4 regions of the Streptomyces enissocaesilis genome follow, and region 2 is predicted to be linked to each of the others. Evidence: riboswitches for the same ligand, from Rfam matches in the RefSeq annotation. Region 2 holds a riboswitch; each other region holds the start of a gene.

What was found. Region 2 has a riboswitch for cyclic di-AMP ahead of ABD374_RS18820 (transglycosylase family protein). Riboswitches for the same ligand answer to the same signal wherever they lie in the genome.
Region 1: linked by a shared signal. The riboswitch ahead of ABD374_RS03575 (M23 family metallopeptidase) and the one ahead of ABD374_RS18820 (transglycosylase family protein) in region 2 are both predicted to bind cyclic di-AMP.
Region 3: linked by a shared signal. The riboswitch ahead of ABD374_RS04150 (transglycosylase SLT domain-containing protein) and the one ahead of ABD374_RS18820 (transglycosylase family protein) in region 2 are both predicted to bind cyclic di-AMP.
Region 4: linked by a shared signal. The riboswitch ahead of ABD374_RS28525 (M23 family metallopeptidase) and the one ahead of ABD374_RS18820 (transglycosylase family protein) in region 2 are both predicted to bind cyclic di-AMP.

What each region holds. Positions count from the first base shown of each region.
Region 1 is NZ_BAAAUD010000010.1:55,233-58,776, reverse strand. Features, by position in the region: gene ABD374_RS03585 (M16 family metallopeptidase) at 1-165, shown strand, start outside; gene ABD374_RS03580 (M16 family metallopeptidase) at 186-1,553, shown strand; cyclic di-AMP (ydaO/yuaA leader) riboswitch at 1,788-1,981, shown strand; gene ABD374_RS03575 (M23 family metallopeptidase) at 1,995-2,816, shown strand; gene ABD374_RS03570 (GntR family transcriptional regulator) at 2,987-3,544, shown strand, end outside.
Region 2 is NZ_BAAAUD010000039.1:86,080-89,623, forward strand. Features, by position in the region: gene eno (phosphopyruvate hydratase) at 1-329, opposite strand, end outside; gene ABD374_RS18820 (transglycosylase family protein) at 588-1,310, opposite strand; cyclic di-AMP (ydaO/yuaA leader) riboswitch at 1,314-1,485, opposite strand; gene ABD374_RS18825 (transglycosylase family protein) at 1,753-2,754, opposite strand; gene ABD374_RS18830 (cytochrome P450 family protein) at 2,868-3,544, opposite strand, start outside.
Region 3 is NZ_BAAAUD010000011.1:28,077-31,620, forward strand. Features, by position in the region: gene ABD374_RS04140 (pectate lyase family protein) at 1-61, shown strand, start outside; gene ABD374_RS04145 (hypothetical protein) at 148-546, opposite strand; gene ABD374_RS04150 (transglycosylase SLT domain-containing protein) at 1,146-1,898, opposite strand; cyclic di-AMP (ydaO/yuaA leader) riboswitch at 1,901-2,061, opposite strand; gene ABD374_RS04155 (hypothetical protein) at 2,408-2,962, opposite strand.
Region 4 is NZ_BAAAUD010000054.1:44,730-48,273, forward strand. Features, by position in the region: gene ABD374_RS28515 (PP2C family protein-serine/threonine phosphatase) at 1-1,036, shown strand, start outside; gene ABD374_RS28520 (DUF2332 domain-containing protein) at 936-1,958, opposite strand; cyclic di-AMP (ydaO/yuaA leader) riboswitch at 2,216-2,363, shown strand; gene ABD374_RS28525 (M23 family metallopeptidase) at 2,375-3,490, shown strand.

The DNA of each region.
Region 1 (3,544 bases), on a different contig from region 2:
GAGATCACGGCGGAGGAGGTCCAGGCGGCCGCCAAGGCCCGCCTGCGCCCGGACAACCGCGCGGTCCTGGTGTACGAGCCGACACCCGCGGCGGACGCAGCCGCAGCCGACGACACCGCAGACGCCGCCGGTGCGGCCGGTACGCAGGAAGGGGCGGACAAGTGACCGACACCGCAGCCGTGAGCATGGAATTCCACCCCCAGCCGCAGGCCGGCACCCCCACGCCGTGGGCGTTCCCCGCCCCCGAGCGCGGCTCCCTGCCCAACGGCCTGACCGTCCTGCGCTGCCACCGCCCCGGCCAGCAGGTCATGGCCGTCGAGGTCTTCCTCGCCGCCCCCCTGGAGGCTGAGCCCGAGGGCCTCGACGGCGTGGCCACGATCATGTCGCGGGCCCTCTCCGAGGGCACCGACAAGCATTCCGCCGAGGAGTTCGCCGCCGAGCTGGAGCGCTGCGGCGCCACGCTCGACGCGTACGCCGACCACCCGGGCGTCCGGGTCTCCCTGGAGGTCCCGGTCTCCCGGCTGCCCAAGGCGCTCGGCCTGCTCGCCGACGCGCTGCGCGCGCCCGCCTTCGCGGACGGCGAGATCGAGCGGCTGGTGGCCAACCGGCTCGACGAGATCCCGCACGAGACGGCCAACCCGTCCCGCCGCGCCGCCAAGCAGCTCTCCAAGGAGCTGTTCCCGGCGACCTCGCGCATGTCGCGTCCGCGCCAGGGCTCCGAGGAGACGGTCAAGCGCATCGACTCCGCCGCCGTGAGGGGCTTCTACGCGGCGCACGTGCGTCCCGCGACCGCCACCGCCGTGATCGTCGGCGACCTCGACGGCACCGACCTGGACGCCGTGCTGGCCGACACCCTGGGGGCGTGGAAGGGCGACACCGCCGAGCCCCGCCCCGTACCGCCGGTGACGGCCGACGACACGGGCCGTGTGGTCATCGTGGACCGTCCCGGCGCGGTCCAGACGCAGCTTCTCATCGGCCGGATCGGCCCCGACCGGCACGACCGGGTCTGGCCGGCCCAGGTCCTCGGTACGTACTGCCTGGGCGGCACGCTCACCTCCCGTCTGGACCGCGTCCTGCGCGAGGAGAAGGGCTACACGTACGGCGTGCGCGCCTTCGGCCAGGTGCTGCGCTCCGCTCCCGACGGATCGGGTGCGTCGATGCTGGCGATCAGCGGCTCGGTGGACACGGAGTCCACGGGCCCGGCGCTCGAAGACCTGTGGAAGGTGCTGCGCACCCTCGCGGCCGAGGGCCTCACCGACGCCGAGCGCGACGTCGCCGTGCAGAACCTGGTGGGTGTGGCACCGCTCAAGTACGAGACGGCGGCCGCCGTCGCCGGAACCCTCGCCGACCAGGTCGAGCAGCACCTGCCGGACGACTTCCAGGCCCAGCTGTACGCCCGCCTCGTCGAGACGGGCACGGTGGAGGCCACCGCGGCGGTCGTCAGCGCCTTCCCCGAGGACCGTCTGGTCACGGTCCTCGTCGGGGACGCCTCGCAGATCGAGGAGCCCGTCAGGGCGCTCGGCATCGGTGACGTGACGGTGGTCGCCGGCTGACGGTCCGTCCGTTCGAGGCGAGCCGATCGCGCAACTCCCTCACCACGGGAGGCAGAGGGACCCCGGTGGCCGACAGGCCGCCGGGGTCCTTGGCGTATGTCCGTTTTGTTATGGAGGTTGCCTTTCTGGCCTGTGGGGTGCGTTACAAAGCGCGGAGACTTTTTGGTGATTGAAAGATGTCCCGCTTAGCGTCGGTCCGGCTGTCCGTCAGCAGTGAGCCGCATCCGTGGCACCGGGCAGCCATCGCCGAGTCCCCGTCAGGCGCGAGCCTGGGGAGCCGGGGACCCACCCTCCTGCCGCCTTCGCGGCTGGAGGAGCCCAGTCCCTGGGGTGAATCGGACGTCCTTCCGTACGTACGGAAGGGGTCCGTAGGAGACCTTCCTGCTCCGAACCCGTCAGCTAACCCGGTAGGCGAGAAGGAAGGAAAGGACCAGCCACTTCATGGCGTTCACCCGTGCCACCGGGAAGCACCGTCGTCCGAGCCGTCCGGGCCGTCTGACGCGCAGGAGCGCGAGCCTGGCGGGCGTTGCCACCCTCGCGACGACCGGCGCCGTCGGGAGCCTGGCCTCTCCGGCCCTCGCCGCCGGTACCAGCGCCGACGCGGCCCACTCCGTCGAGGCGACCGGCCTGACCCAGGCCCTCGTCGTCGGCGACTCCCTCGCCGACCAGGTCGCCGCCCAGGCCGAGGCGCAGCGGCACGCCGCCGACCGGGCGGAGGCCGAGCGCAGGGCCGAGGCGGCGCGCAAGGCGGAGGCCAGGCGCAAGGCGGAGGCCAGGGCCGAGAAGGAGCGCGAGGAGCGGGCGGAGCGCGAGGCCGAGGAGCGCGCCGCCCGTGCGGCGGAACGCGAGCGCCTCACCGCCTACACCCTTCCGGTCGCCGGTTCCGTCGTGACCACCGGCTACCGGAGCGGCGGCTCGCTCTGGTCCTCCGGCAGCCACTCCGGCGTCGACTTCCGGGCCGCGTCCGGCAGTTCCGTCGTGGCCGTCGGGGCGGGCACCGTCGTCGAGGCCGGCTGGGGCGGGGCGTACGGCAACAGCATCGTCATCAGGATGAACGACGGCACGTACACGCAGTACGGCCACCTGTCGTCCATCGGCGTCTCCGTCGGCCAGGCCGTCACCCCGGGCCTCCAGATAGGTCTCTCGGGTTCGACCGGAAACTCGACGGGCCCGCACCTGCACTTCGAGGCCCGTACGTCTTCCGAGTACGGCTCCGACATGGACCCGGTCGCGTACCTGCGCGCGCACGGTGTGAACGTCTGACGCACCCCGGTTTTCCCGAAGGCCCCGGCTTCCCGCCGGGGCCTTCGGCGTTGGCCAAAAGATATCCATGAATTCCTGCCGCCCGTCGGAAATTGCGCGCCGCTGCAATAGAGTCGCCGAACAGGCGTCATTCGACCGCGTTTCGCGAGGATCAAGGCGGAGGTCCGCTCATGCGCATTCCCGCGCAATCGGTATGCACGGCGATCCGTGACGACATCGTCTCCGGCGTCTTCGAGCGGGGCAGTCGGCTCACCGAAGAGCTGCTGGCGCGCCGTTACGGCGTCTCGCGCGTCCCGGTGCGCGAGGCCCTGCGCACGCTGGAGTCCGAGGGGTTCGTCACCACCCGCCGGCACGCGGGCGCCTGCGTGGCCGAACCCACCGCGCAGGAGGCCGCCGACCTCCTGGAGGTCAGAACGCTGCTGGAGCCGCTGGGGGCGGCCCGCGCCGCCCAGCGGCGCACCGAGGCGCACCTCAAGGTGTTGCGCGGCCTGGTCAGGCTCGGTCAGGAGCGGGCCCGCCGGGGCGAGGGCGAGGATCTGAGCCCCCTGGGCGGCTGGTTCCACGAGACGCTCGCCCAGGCGTCCGGCAGCCCCGGCCTCACGGCCCTGCTCACCCAGCTCAGGCACAAGATCACCTGGATGTACGCCGTCGAGCAGCCCGCCCGCCCCGTCGAGTCCTGGGCCGAACACGGCGCGATCGTGGACGCCGTGGCACGCGGCGACGCGCAG
Region 2 (3,544 bases):
GCGCCGAGGGAGCCCTTGTTCTCGGTGGCGTCCAGGTCGAACATGGCCTGGTCGATCAGGCGCTGCTCGGTGGCGTCGTAGCCGACGAGCTCCGGGCCGATCTGCTCGATGACGGCGAGGACGGCCTTCTCGACACCCTTGCCCTGGTAGCGGTTCGGGTCACCGTCGCGAAGCTCAATGGCCTCGAACGCTCCGGTGGAGGCACCGGACGGAACAGCAGCACGACCGGTGCTGCCGTCGTCGAGGCCGACCTCGACCTCGACCGTGGGATTGCCTCGGGAGTCCAGGATTTCCCGGGCTACGACGACGTCGATGGACGGCACGAGCATCTCCTTCTGGGATGTGACGCTAGGGATGCAGGGTCACTTTGGCCTTGCGACAAGAGCCTAACCGGCTCGGGGGCATCGATCGGCCGTTCGCCCGCCCGCTGGGACAAGAAGAGGCACGAATCCCCGCAATAGCGGACGTAACTCTTGGATGTGCGGGAGGGCGTTCCGGACTACTGATCGGTAAGGGGAAAGGGGAAACCCCGGCCCGGCGCGCACGGGGGAAGCGCGCCGGACCGGGGTGTTCCGGGGGGAAGCGGGTCAGCCGAGGTGCAGCTGCTGGCCCACGTAGATGACATCGGCGTCGTCGACGATGTCCTTGTTCAGCTCGTAGAGCTTCGCCCAGCCGCCCTTGACCTTCTTCGCCTCGGCGATCTTGCCGAGCGTGTCGCCGGACTTGACCTCGTACTCGCCGTCACCCTTCTCGATGGTCTTCGGGGCGGCGGGCTTCGCGGTCTCGGCCTTCGGCGCGGAGCGGACCTCGCTGCGCGAGGCGGGCTGCTCGGCGGCGCGCGGGGCGGCCTGCTCCTGCGTCTGCTGCGGCTGGGGCGCGGCCTTCTGCTGCTGCGGCTGCGAGGAGCCGGAGGTGTCGACACCCGGGTCGACGCCGTCGTTGGTCAGGCCGCCGGCACCGGCGCAGGCCCAGGCGCCCGGGCCCTGCATGTCGAGGAGCTTCTCGGCGGTGGCTATCTGCTGGGCCTTGGACGCCTTGTCGGCGGTGGGGGCGTACTGCGTGCCGCCGGCGGCGGCCCAGCTGGACGCGGAGAACTGCAGGCCACCGTAGTAACCGTTGCCCGTGTTGATGGACCAGTTGCCGCCGGACTCGCACTGGGCGACAGCGTCCCAGGTCTCGACGGAGGCGGCGGAGGCCGACGTCGCGCCCATCAGCGGGACGGCGACAGCGGCGCCGGTGATGCCGGCGAACGCGGCGATGCGGGTGACCTTGGACGGACGACGGTGCTTGGCCTTGCCGGAAAACAGCATGCGACATCTCCTCACCGACGCCTACGAGGTGAGCTGTCGGGTTCGGGCCAATGAGTGCCCGGCCGCGCGACCTGCGTCGCGCGCCTTAACCCCAAGCCGGTTCCGTCCGTCTTCCGACGTCCGGTGCCCGGCGCCTACCTGGGTCCCCCGCTCCTGCCTACGGCGCTTTACGCGTCGGTTCCCCCCGGCCGCCGGCAGGATTCGGCGTGACGGTCGACGGGGCCCGCGGTGGCGAGCGGTTCGACCGTAAACACATGAGCCCGCGATGTTCAAAGAGGAGCATCACGGAAATATCGCCCATTCGCGCCCCCGCCCGATCTCCATCCGCGCAGGTCAGGGGCGAATCTGACGGTCCGTTCGGGCCGACCGTGTGAAGTGAGGCAAAGAGACCCATGTCTCACTGCCCCCAATGGGGACATACCGGCCCGAACTGCCCCTGATTTCAGTCCAGATCGAGGCTTTGGCCAGGGACGATGAGGTCCGGATCGGACCCGACGGCCTTCTCGTTCGCGGCGTAGAGCGCCGGCCAGCCGCCGCGCACGTCGTGCGCGTCGGCGATGGCCCAGAGGTTGTCGCCGGTGCGGACGGTGTAACCCTGGTCCGCGTCCTCGCCCTTGCCCTCGCCGGCGTCCGCCTCCCGCTCCCGCCCCTGGGCGCCGGACGTGCCGACCGCGTCGCGTGTCGGCCCGTCACCTCGCGAGGCATGGCGGCCCGATTCGCGATCTATGACCGAATCGCCGGATAGGGCGCCCGCGTCCTCCCGGGCCTTCACGCCGCGGTGCTTGCCCTGGGGAGCGTCCTTCCCGGAGGCGGCCCCAGCGGCCTCACGGGCGGGCGCGCCGGACGTCTCGGCGGCGTCGTCGGTCTCGGCCTCCGCGGAGTCGGCGGCGCCGGCCGGCGGGGTCGCCGCCGGCCCGGCGGACTTCCCGGCGCCGGCCGCCTTCTTGCCCGAGGACGCCTTCGGGGCCGTAGTGCTCTCCGGCGCCTCGGCCGACGCGTCGGCCTTCGAGCCGGCCTTCGGCGCGGCTTCCGGCTCAGCGGTCGCACCGCCGCCCGGCGCGGCGTCCTCACCCTCCGTCAGGCCCGAGATGAGCGCGCAGCTCGGCCACGCCTGCGGCCCCTGTCCCGCCAGTACCTTCTCGGCCACCTGGATCTGCTGGGAGCGGCTGGCGAGGTCGGCGCGCGGCGCGTACGCCGTACCGCCGAAGCGCTGCCAGAGTTCCGGCGAGAACTGGAGTCCGCCGTAGTAGCCGTTGCCGAGGTCGGCGCTCCACATGCCGCCGCTCTCACAGTCGGCCACCCGGTCCCAGGTCGTGGCTTCGGCAGCGTTCGCGCCGGTCGCGCCGAGCAGCGGGATGGCGATGGCCGATCCGGCGACTCCTGCCGCGACGACGAGAGCTGGAGCCTGACGGGGGCGGCGGTGTCTACCGTTCCCGGAGCGCATGCGGTGGCCTTTCGAGTGACGGCTGAGGTTGACGGTGAACGTAGCCGCACTCGAACGTCTGTCACAAGTCGATACAGCGGAGATCACATGAAGGTCTCGCTCGTGACGCGCCGTCACTTCCGTTCTGCCCCGAACTGCACGGGCAAGGTGCGCAATCCGCGCATGATGAGGCCGCCGCGCCACCGCAGATCGTCGGGTTCTGCCGCAAGCCGCAGATCGGGGAGGCGTCGCAGCAGCGTCGCGATCGCCGTCTGCCCCTCCAGCCGGGCCAGCGGCGCACCGAGGCAGTAGTGGATGCCGTGCCCGTACCCGAGGTGCTGGTTGTCGCGGCGTGAGAGGTCGAGCGTGTCCGGGTCGTCGAAGCGTGCGGGGTCCCGGTCGGCCGCGGCGAGGACGACGAGCACGGGGTCGCCCGCCCCGATGTCCCGGCCGCCCAGGGTCAGCGCCTCGGTGGCGTACCGCCAGGTCGCCAGCTCCACCGGGCCGTCGTACCGCAGGAGCTCCTCGACACCCGTGGCGAGCAGCTCCGTGTCCCCCTCGCCGAGTGCGCGCTGGAGGCGCTCGCGCTGCTCCGGGTTGCGCAGGAGCGCGTACACGCCGTTGCCGATGAGGTTGACCGTCGTCTCGAAGCCCGCGAAGAGCAGGATGAAGGCCATCGCGGCGGCCTCGTTCTCGGTGAGGTGCTCGCCGTGGTCGCTGGCGCGGATGAGGCCCGAGATGAGGTCGTCGCCCGGCTCCTCCCGCTTGCGGTGGATGAGCTCGGCGAGGTAGTCGCGCATCTTCTTCACCG
Region 3 (3,544 bases), on a different contig from region 2:
GCCGGCCTCCTCCGTCGTCTCCTCGGTGACGGCGGGCGCGGGCACCGGCCGGATCGGCTGACCGGCGCACAGTGGCCGCCACCCGCAGGCAGCGGGTGGCGGCCCGTCAGCGGTGGGGAAGGGGGGCCGGAGTACGCGCGTGGTCCTTCAGCGGTCCGCGAGCAGGCCGATGGGCACGGTGCGGTGCAGGACCTCGGCATGCTGCCGCGCCACCACCTCCGCCGCGACCGCGTCCCGGCGGCGCAGGGTGTCGAGGAGCGCGCGGTGCTCGTGGCGGGAGGAGCGCAGGGTGTCCAGGGGGTACGGCGGGTAGGAGTGCTGGAGCTCGCGGGCACCGGGCCGCAGGCGACGGCGATCGACGGGGCTCCGGCCGCCTCGGTCGGCCGCGCGGCCGGTGATGCCGCACTCCAGGACGAGCCGGTGGTCGATCAGCCGGGGCACCGCCTCCGGGTCCGGGTGGTGGGCGTCGGTGGCGAGAACGGTGCCCGGAGACCGGGGCGCTGCCGCCCCGCCCGCGTCGGCGTCGGTGCCGGCGTTCCAGGACACCGCCGGCACACGGCGGGACCAGGGGGTGACGGACGGTGATCTCGGCCACGCCGAGGACGGCGGCGATGTGCGCCGTGCCGGGCAGGCGCTCACCCGACACCAGCAGGCCCAGGTCCACGGCCAGAGCTGTCCGGCTGCGTACCGGGTCGAGGGCGGGCAGCCGGCGGGCGCCGCTCGGCTCGGGCACCGGGTCGCACGAGCCGTTGCGGGAGGCTGTCGAGACGCTGGACGGCTCCCGCGTGCGGCAGCCCGCCGAGCTCGCCGGGGCATCCGAGTGTCTGGCTGCTTGCCGGGCACGGTGTGCGACCGCGGACCCCGGTGCAGCCGTTCGACACCGCCCTCGGCTTCTCCCCCGCCCGACGGCGAGGCACTCGCCCTGGGGCTCGTCCGGCTGGGGCGCGGCGTGGTGCCCCTCGCCCACCTCACCCGTATGTTCCGCGTCCCGCCGCCGCAGTGCGCCTGTCGCTTGCCGCCGGGCCGCTGCGGTTGCCCGCCCCGGCCCGGCGGGAACCTGACCGGCCGCGACCCGGACGGAGGACGCCGTCGGCCCCGCCCCGTCGCCTGAACGGCGGGGGAGCGGGGCCGACGACGCGGGCCTCCTAGTAGGGGCCGTTCACATTGTCGATCGAGCCGTACCTGTCGGCGGCGTAGTTGCACGCGGCGGTGATATTGGCGACAGGGTCGTAACTGTCCAGCGACGTACCGGGCACGTGATAGGCCTGGAACGTCGGCTGGATCACCTGGAGAAGACCCTTGGAGGGTGTTCCGGCGGCGGCGTTGGAGTCCCAGTTGTTGATGGCCATCGGGTTGCCCGAGGACTCGCGCATGATGTTCCGGTGAATTCCGTCATACGTACCGGGAATACCGTGCTTGGCCATGATGGCCAGCGATTCCTTGATCCAGCCGTCGAGGTCGTTGGAATAGGACGCGGATTCCACGGCGGGGGCGTCGCTTTCGGCGGCCGGCGCGGTCTTCCGCTCGGAACGGTCGGCCCGGTCGGAGGAGGACGCCGGCCTCTCGGCCTCGGCCTCGGTCCCCCTGGCGATGGTCAGCTCCAGGCCCGGACGGATCAGCGAGGGGTTGTCGCCGACGGCCTCCCGGTTGTCCTGGTACAGCTTCTCCCAGCCACCGGCCACGGAGTGGTCACCGGCGATCTTGGAGAGCGAGTCGCCGGACATCACGGCATAGATGACGGAGTCGGCCTTCTCGACGGCGACGGCCTGCGGCGCCGCGCCGGCAGAAGTCGCGCCGAGGAGCGGGAGGACGAGTGCGGCGCCTCCCGTACCCGCGGCGATGAAGCCCCGAGTGAGTGAGGCGTACTTGGAACGGCGGTGCTTACCCTTTGCGGGCATGGTGAATTCCTCTCCGTCGCCTGCGAGGTGAGCTGTCGGGTTCGGGCTGGAGATGCCCGGCCGCATGTGAATGCGACTTCACCCCGAGCCGTTCCGGAATTCCGGAACGGCGGCTTACCTGGGTCCCCCGCTCCTGCCGTACGTGAGTGGGTGTGGTTTCCGGACGGCGGCAGGATTCGGCGGTCCACCCGGATTGACGGTGACCGTAAGCGAGAGTGGCCGGGCGGAACAAGCCCTGAAATTGCTCCGCATGATCCATATCGCGGTTCCGGACGGAGAAAAATCCGTCACTCGCCTTGAGCGAGGACTCAACTTTCTTTCTGGGGGCCGGAACTGTGCCCAGTACCGCTTCAGCCATGCCGTTGCGGGCCGTGACTCATATCACTTGGGGTGCTCCGCCGGGCAGGGGCGGGCGCCCAACCGCCTCGACCGGCAGGCTATATGCCATGCGATAAGGCGATTTAGACCTATATGACATTGGGTGGATTCGCGGCTCTCTCCGGCCGCCTTCACCCGTTACGGCCCTCCCACGCATCCGCGAAATGCAGGGGCAGCGGACCGGAGGGCACCGCCACCGGGTGTGTCGTCGACCGGTGTTCCCTGGCCGGTGGCAGCAGGACGGGCTTCGACGCGTCTGCGGGGAGGCGCGTCGGTTTGCGCCCCTGCCGGGTGCCCGGCAGGAAGAGGGAGCGGCCCGCCCCCGCCCGGTCCGCGCGCAACACCAGCCCCGACCCGCCCAGTTCGGCCGCCGCAGCTTTGAAGCGGACCGGCTTCCAATGGAGCGCCGCGGCGTCCTCGTCCAGTCCGCAGACCGCGGCGCACTCCTCCACCGGATGCGGCACCGAGCGCGCGGGGCGCTGCTCCCAGCCCGGGGCCCGGTCACCGTCGGCGGCCAGATGCTCCCCGAGTGCGGCGAAGCCGTCGCTCAGCAGCAGCCGCAGACCCGCCACGGCGGGCAGCCCGGAAGGGCTGGGCAGCCACTGGGAGGGGAGCGCGGAGTCGGGGCAGCCGTCCAGGGACTCCGGCAACGGATCGTCAGGCCCCTTGGGCGCGGCGGGATCCACGCGCAGATGACGGCACGGCGTACGTCGTGCCGCTCACCTCTGTGACCGCCGGGTGGGCGGTGAGCGCCCCGGTGGAAGGGGCTTCCCCCCCATAAGGGAGTTGCTCTGCGGCGAGAAGAGCGTGAGCGGGCCGGGCCCCGCTGTCGGTTCCTCACACAGCCGGGATATCGCCGCGCCGATCGCGCGGCGCGGCGGCTCGCCCACCGGGGTGCGGCAGGCGAGCCGGGCGGCGATCCCCGGCAGGGCCGGCAGCGCGGCTCACCCACCCGGGCCGAGGGGCCGGGGTCCAGGCAGTTCGCCCCGGCGGCGACGCGGCCGACGAGGGCGGGCAGCCGCAGGGCCGGCCACCCGCCCCGGTCGACGTCCTGATCCTGCTGCGGGGAGCGGGCCGCCTCTCCACTGGGCGGCAGCGTCTCCTGCACGGCGAGGGGGAGAAGGCGAAGAGGTACGGGAAGGGGGGCGCCCAACGCGCACAGCCACCACTCGCAGACCGCGGCAGACAATCTCCAGATGATCCGTCAGTTCCATGTTGCGCTGATCGGCAGGACAAACCCCGGGCGCCCGTCACTGACACCGCCGCCG
Region 4 (3,544 bases), on a different contig from region 2:
CGCCGCCGCGACCGGCGCCGTCGTGGGGCTGCATCTCCACAACGGCACCTCGGCCGAGATCGAGGCGGCGACCGAGCTGGTCACCATGGTCACCGTCGCCGTCCTCGCGCTGGTCATCAACCGCGTCGTGCGCCGCAGCGGGGAGCAGCTCGCCTCCGCCCGCACCATCGCCGAGGCGGCCCAGCGCGCCGTGATCCCCACGCCGCCCGACCGGATCGCCGGTCTGCACGTCGCGGCGCGGTACGAGGCCGCGCAGGCGGACGCGTTCATCGGCGGGGACCTCTTCGCCGTACAGGACACACCGGCCGGGGTGCGGCTGGTGGTCGGCGACGTACGCGGGAAGGGACTCGGCGCGGTGGAGGCGGTGGCCGTCGTCATCGGGGCGTTCCGTGAGGCCGCCGAGCAGGAGAGGTCGCTCGAAGGCGTCGCGCAGCGGCTGGAGCGGGCGCTCATACGGGAGGGCGCGCGGCGGGACGGGCTCGACGCCTTCGAGGGGTTCACGACCGCGGTGCTCGCCGAGATCCCGCGCGGTCAGGGCGTCGTACGGCTGGTCAACCGCGGCCATCCGGAACCGCTCGTGCTGTACGCCGACGGGGATCTCGCCGAGATCGTGCCGGACGAGGCCGCGCTGCCGCTGGGGATGGGGGAGCTGGGGTCCTGGCCCGACCGGGCCCAGGAGTGCGCGTTCCCGCCGGGGGCCACGCTGCTGCTCTTCACGGACGGCCTCTCCGAGGCCAGGAACGCCGCCGGTGTCTTCTACGATCCGCCCGCGCGGCTGCGCGGGCGGATCTTCCCGGGACCCGAGGAGCTGCTGGACGCGATCACCGACGACGTACGGCTGCACACGCACGGGGCCGCCACGGACGACATGGCCCTGCTGGCGGTCGCGCGGCCCGCCGAGGGGCAGCCGGACCGCCGTCGGACCGTGAGCCTGGTCAGGCGGGTGGCGTCGCACTCGCCGCACCTGTCGCACCCGTCTCGCCCGTCGCACTCGCCGCACCGAACCAGTGCAGACTCTGGCCGTGCGGAGCCGTGAAGGCGACCGCGCGCTCGTCGAGGGCGAGGGTGAGCAGGTGCTCGTCGTCGGGGGCGGGGGCGTCGAGCCAGGGCAGCACGGTGTGGTGCTCGTTGGAGATCCAGTGGCCCGGCAGCGCGCGGACGAGCGCGGCGAACTCCTCGCGGCGGGCGAGCGGCAGGTAGGTCAGTACGGCGGTGTGGAAGACGACCAGGGTGGCGTCCGCCGGGGCGTCGGCGGCCAGCGCCGGGAGTTCGTCGACGAGGTCGCCGCGGACGAGGCGGGGGCGGGGCGCCGTACGTACGGCCTCGATGGCGGCGAGCTGCTGACGCGGGCGCTCCGCACGGCCCGGCCAGATCAGCGACTGGAGCCAGCGGACGTCGTCCTCGTCGGTGGGGTCGAGGGGGTTGAGGTCGATGCCGGCGCGCCAGGCGATGTCGGGCAGCGCGGTGGGCAGAGGCGCGGGGCCCTCCGTACGGCAGTCGAAGGTGGCGGGGGAGGAGCCCAGGACGGCGCCGCCGTCGTAGCGGTAGGCGTAGCGGTCGGGGTGGAGGCACAGGCCGGCGGAGGCGCCGACCTCGATGAGGGCGAGGGGCTGCGGGAGCGCGGCGAGGAGGGGCAGCAGGGTGGCGCAGCGGGCGGGCTCGTTGGTCTGGGTGAAGCGGGTCAGCACGACGGCGCGTACGGCGTCCCAGTGGGCCAGGGTCCAGGCGCGGAAGGGAGTCCACCGCTCGTGGGGGCCGCCGAGGAAGCGGACGGCGGCGAGGAGGAGGTTGGGCTGCTGCTTGTTGCCGGGCGGCAGGGCGGCGATGAGGGCGCAGAGCTCCTCGTCCTCGCTGATGCGGGCGGTGAGTTCGGCGTAGGCGGGGGAGACGCCGCGGGCCTGCTGCTCGGAGAACTCGCGGTAGCGGTCGGTCACGGAGCGCGTGCTGTTGACAACCATGGTGGTGAAGCCAACCCCGCGACACCGTGTAGTCGCAAGACGCCCCTGCGCATAACAATTGACGAACCGTCACTACGGAGAGGTTTCGGAGTGTGGATCGGGGGAACAGCAACTCGCCCCACTGTGACCACTTGTGTAGCGATTGGTCCGCGCCAATATCGTTAACGATCAACTGGAACGGCTTGGAAAGCGGACCCGGTGTCTATTAACGTTCGATAACGCGGCACGGTCGTCCCAGTCGTCACAAGAGACGACACCGTGCGCACGCGCCGAATTCCGCAAGGGAACCGGGGAACCACGTTCCTTGGGGTGAATCGGACTCCTTCGTACCTACGAGGAGGCCCGTAGGAGACCTTCCTGCTCCGAACCCGTCAGCTAACCCGGTAGGCGAGAAGGAAGGAAAGGAGCACGCCTCCGTGGCGTCCAACAGGCCTGCCCCCGAAGCACCCCTGCCCTCTTACGGGTACGAGGTACCGAACGTTCCGAACGCCGCCGGGATTCCCGGTGGCGCCGAGGGAACCTGGGGAGAGTGGAATCCCACCGAGAAGTCCATCCGGCCCGTACGCGGCCGTCATCGCGTCGCCAAGCAGCGCGGCGGGATCGGCCGCAGCTCCACCGTTCTCGGCGTCGGCGTCATCGCCGCGGTCGGCGCGGGCGGCATAGCCACCGCGCAGGACAAGCCGGCCGTCTCGATCTCCCTTCCCGACGCGATAGCGGACTCGCTGCCCGACGCCAAGTCCCTTCCCGGTATCGGCTCCCTGGTGTCCGACGACTCGGGCTCAGGCGTTCAGGCGGGTACGGGCACAGCGGGCGAAACGATTCTGGCCGCCGCCCCGCTCACCACCGCGGGCATCACCACCGCCGACGCGCAGCAGGGCACCACCGACGCGGGCGAGGCGCTGCGCGCCCGCATCCTCCAGCAGGCCGAGCAGCAGCAGGACGCCGCCGACGCCGAGGCGAAGGTGGCCGCCGAGGCGAAGGCCGCCGAGCAGGCCGCGGCCGAGGCGGCCGAGCAGCAGAGCGCGGCGGAGGCCAAGGCCGAGGAGGAGAAGCGGAAGGCCGAGGAGGAGAAGCGGCAGGCGGAGGAAGAGGCCGCGCGCAAGGCCGAGCAGGAGCGGCTCGCCAAGCTGGCCGCCAGCTACTCGCTGCCGCTCTCGTCGTACACGCTCACCTCCACCTACGGCCAGTCCGGTTCGATGTGGTCCTCCGGCCAGCACACCGGCCTGGATTTCGCCGCCCCGAAGGGCACGCCGCTCAAGGCCGTGCACGGCGGCACCATCACGTCGGCGGGCTGGTCGGGTGCGTACGGCTACCGCATCGTCCTGGAGCTCCCGGACGGCACGGAGATCTGGTACTGCCACCTCTCCTCGATGACCGTCACCTCCGGAGAGGTCGGGGCGGGCGACGTCATCGGCCGCGTGGGCGCCACCGGCAATGTGACGGGAGACCACCTGCACCTCGAAGTGCGCACGCCCGGCGGCTCCGCCATCGACCCGGCCGCGTGGCTGCGGGACAAGGGCCTCACGGTCTGACGGCCGGTGGCCCGGCTGGCCTGACACGGCTCGGACGGCCTGACGGCCTGACGA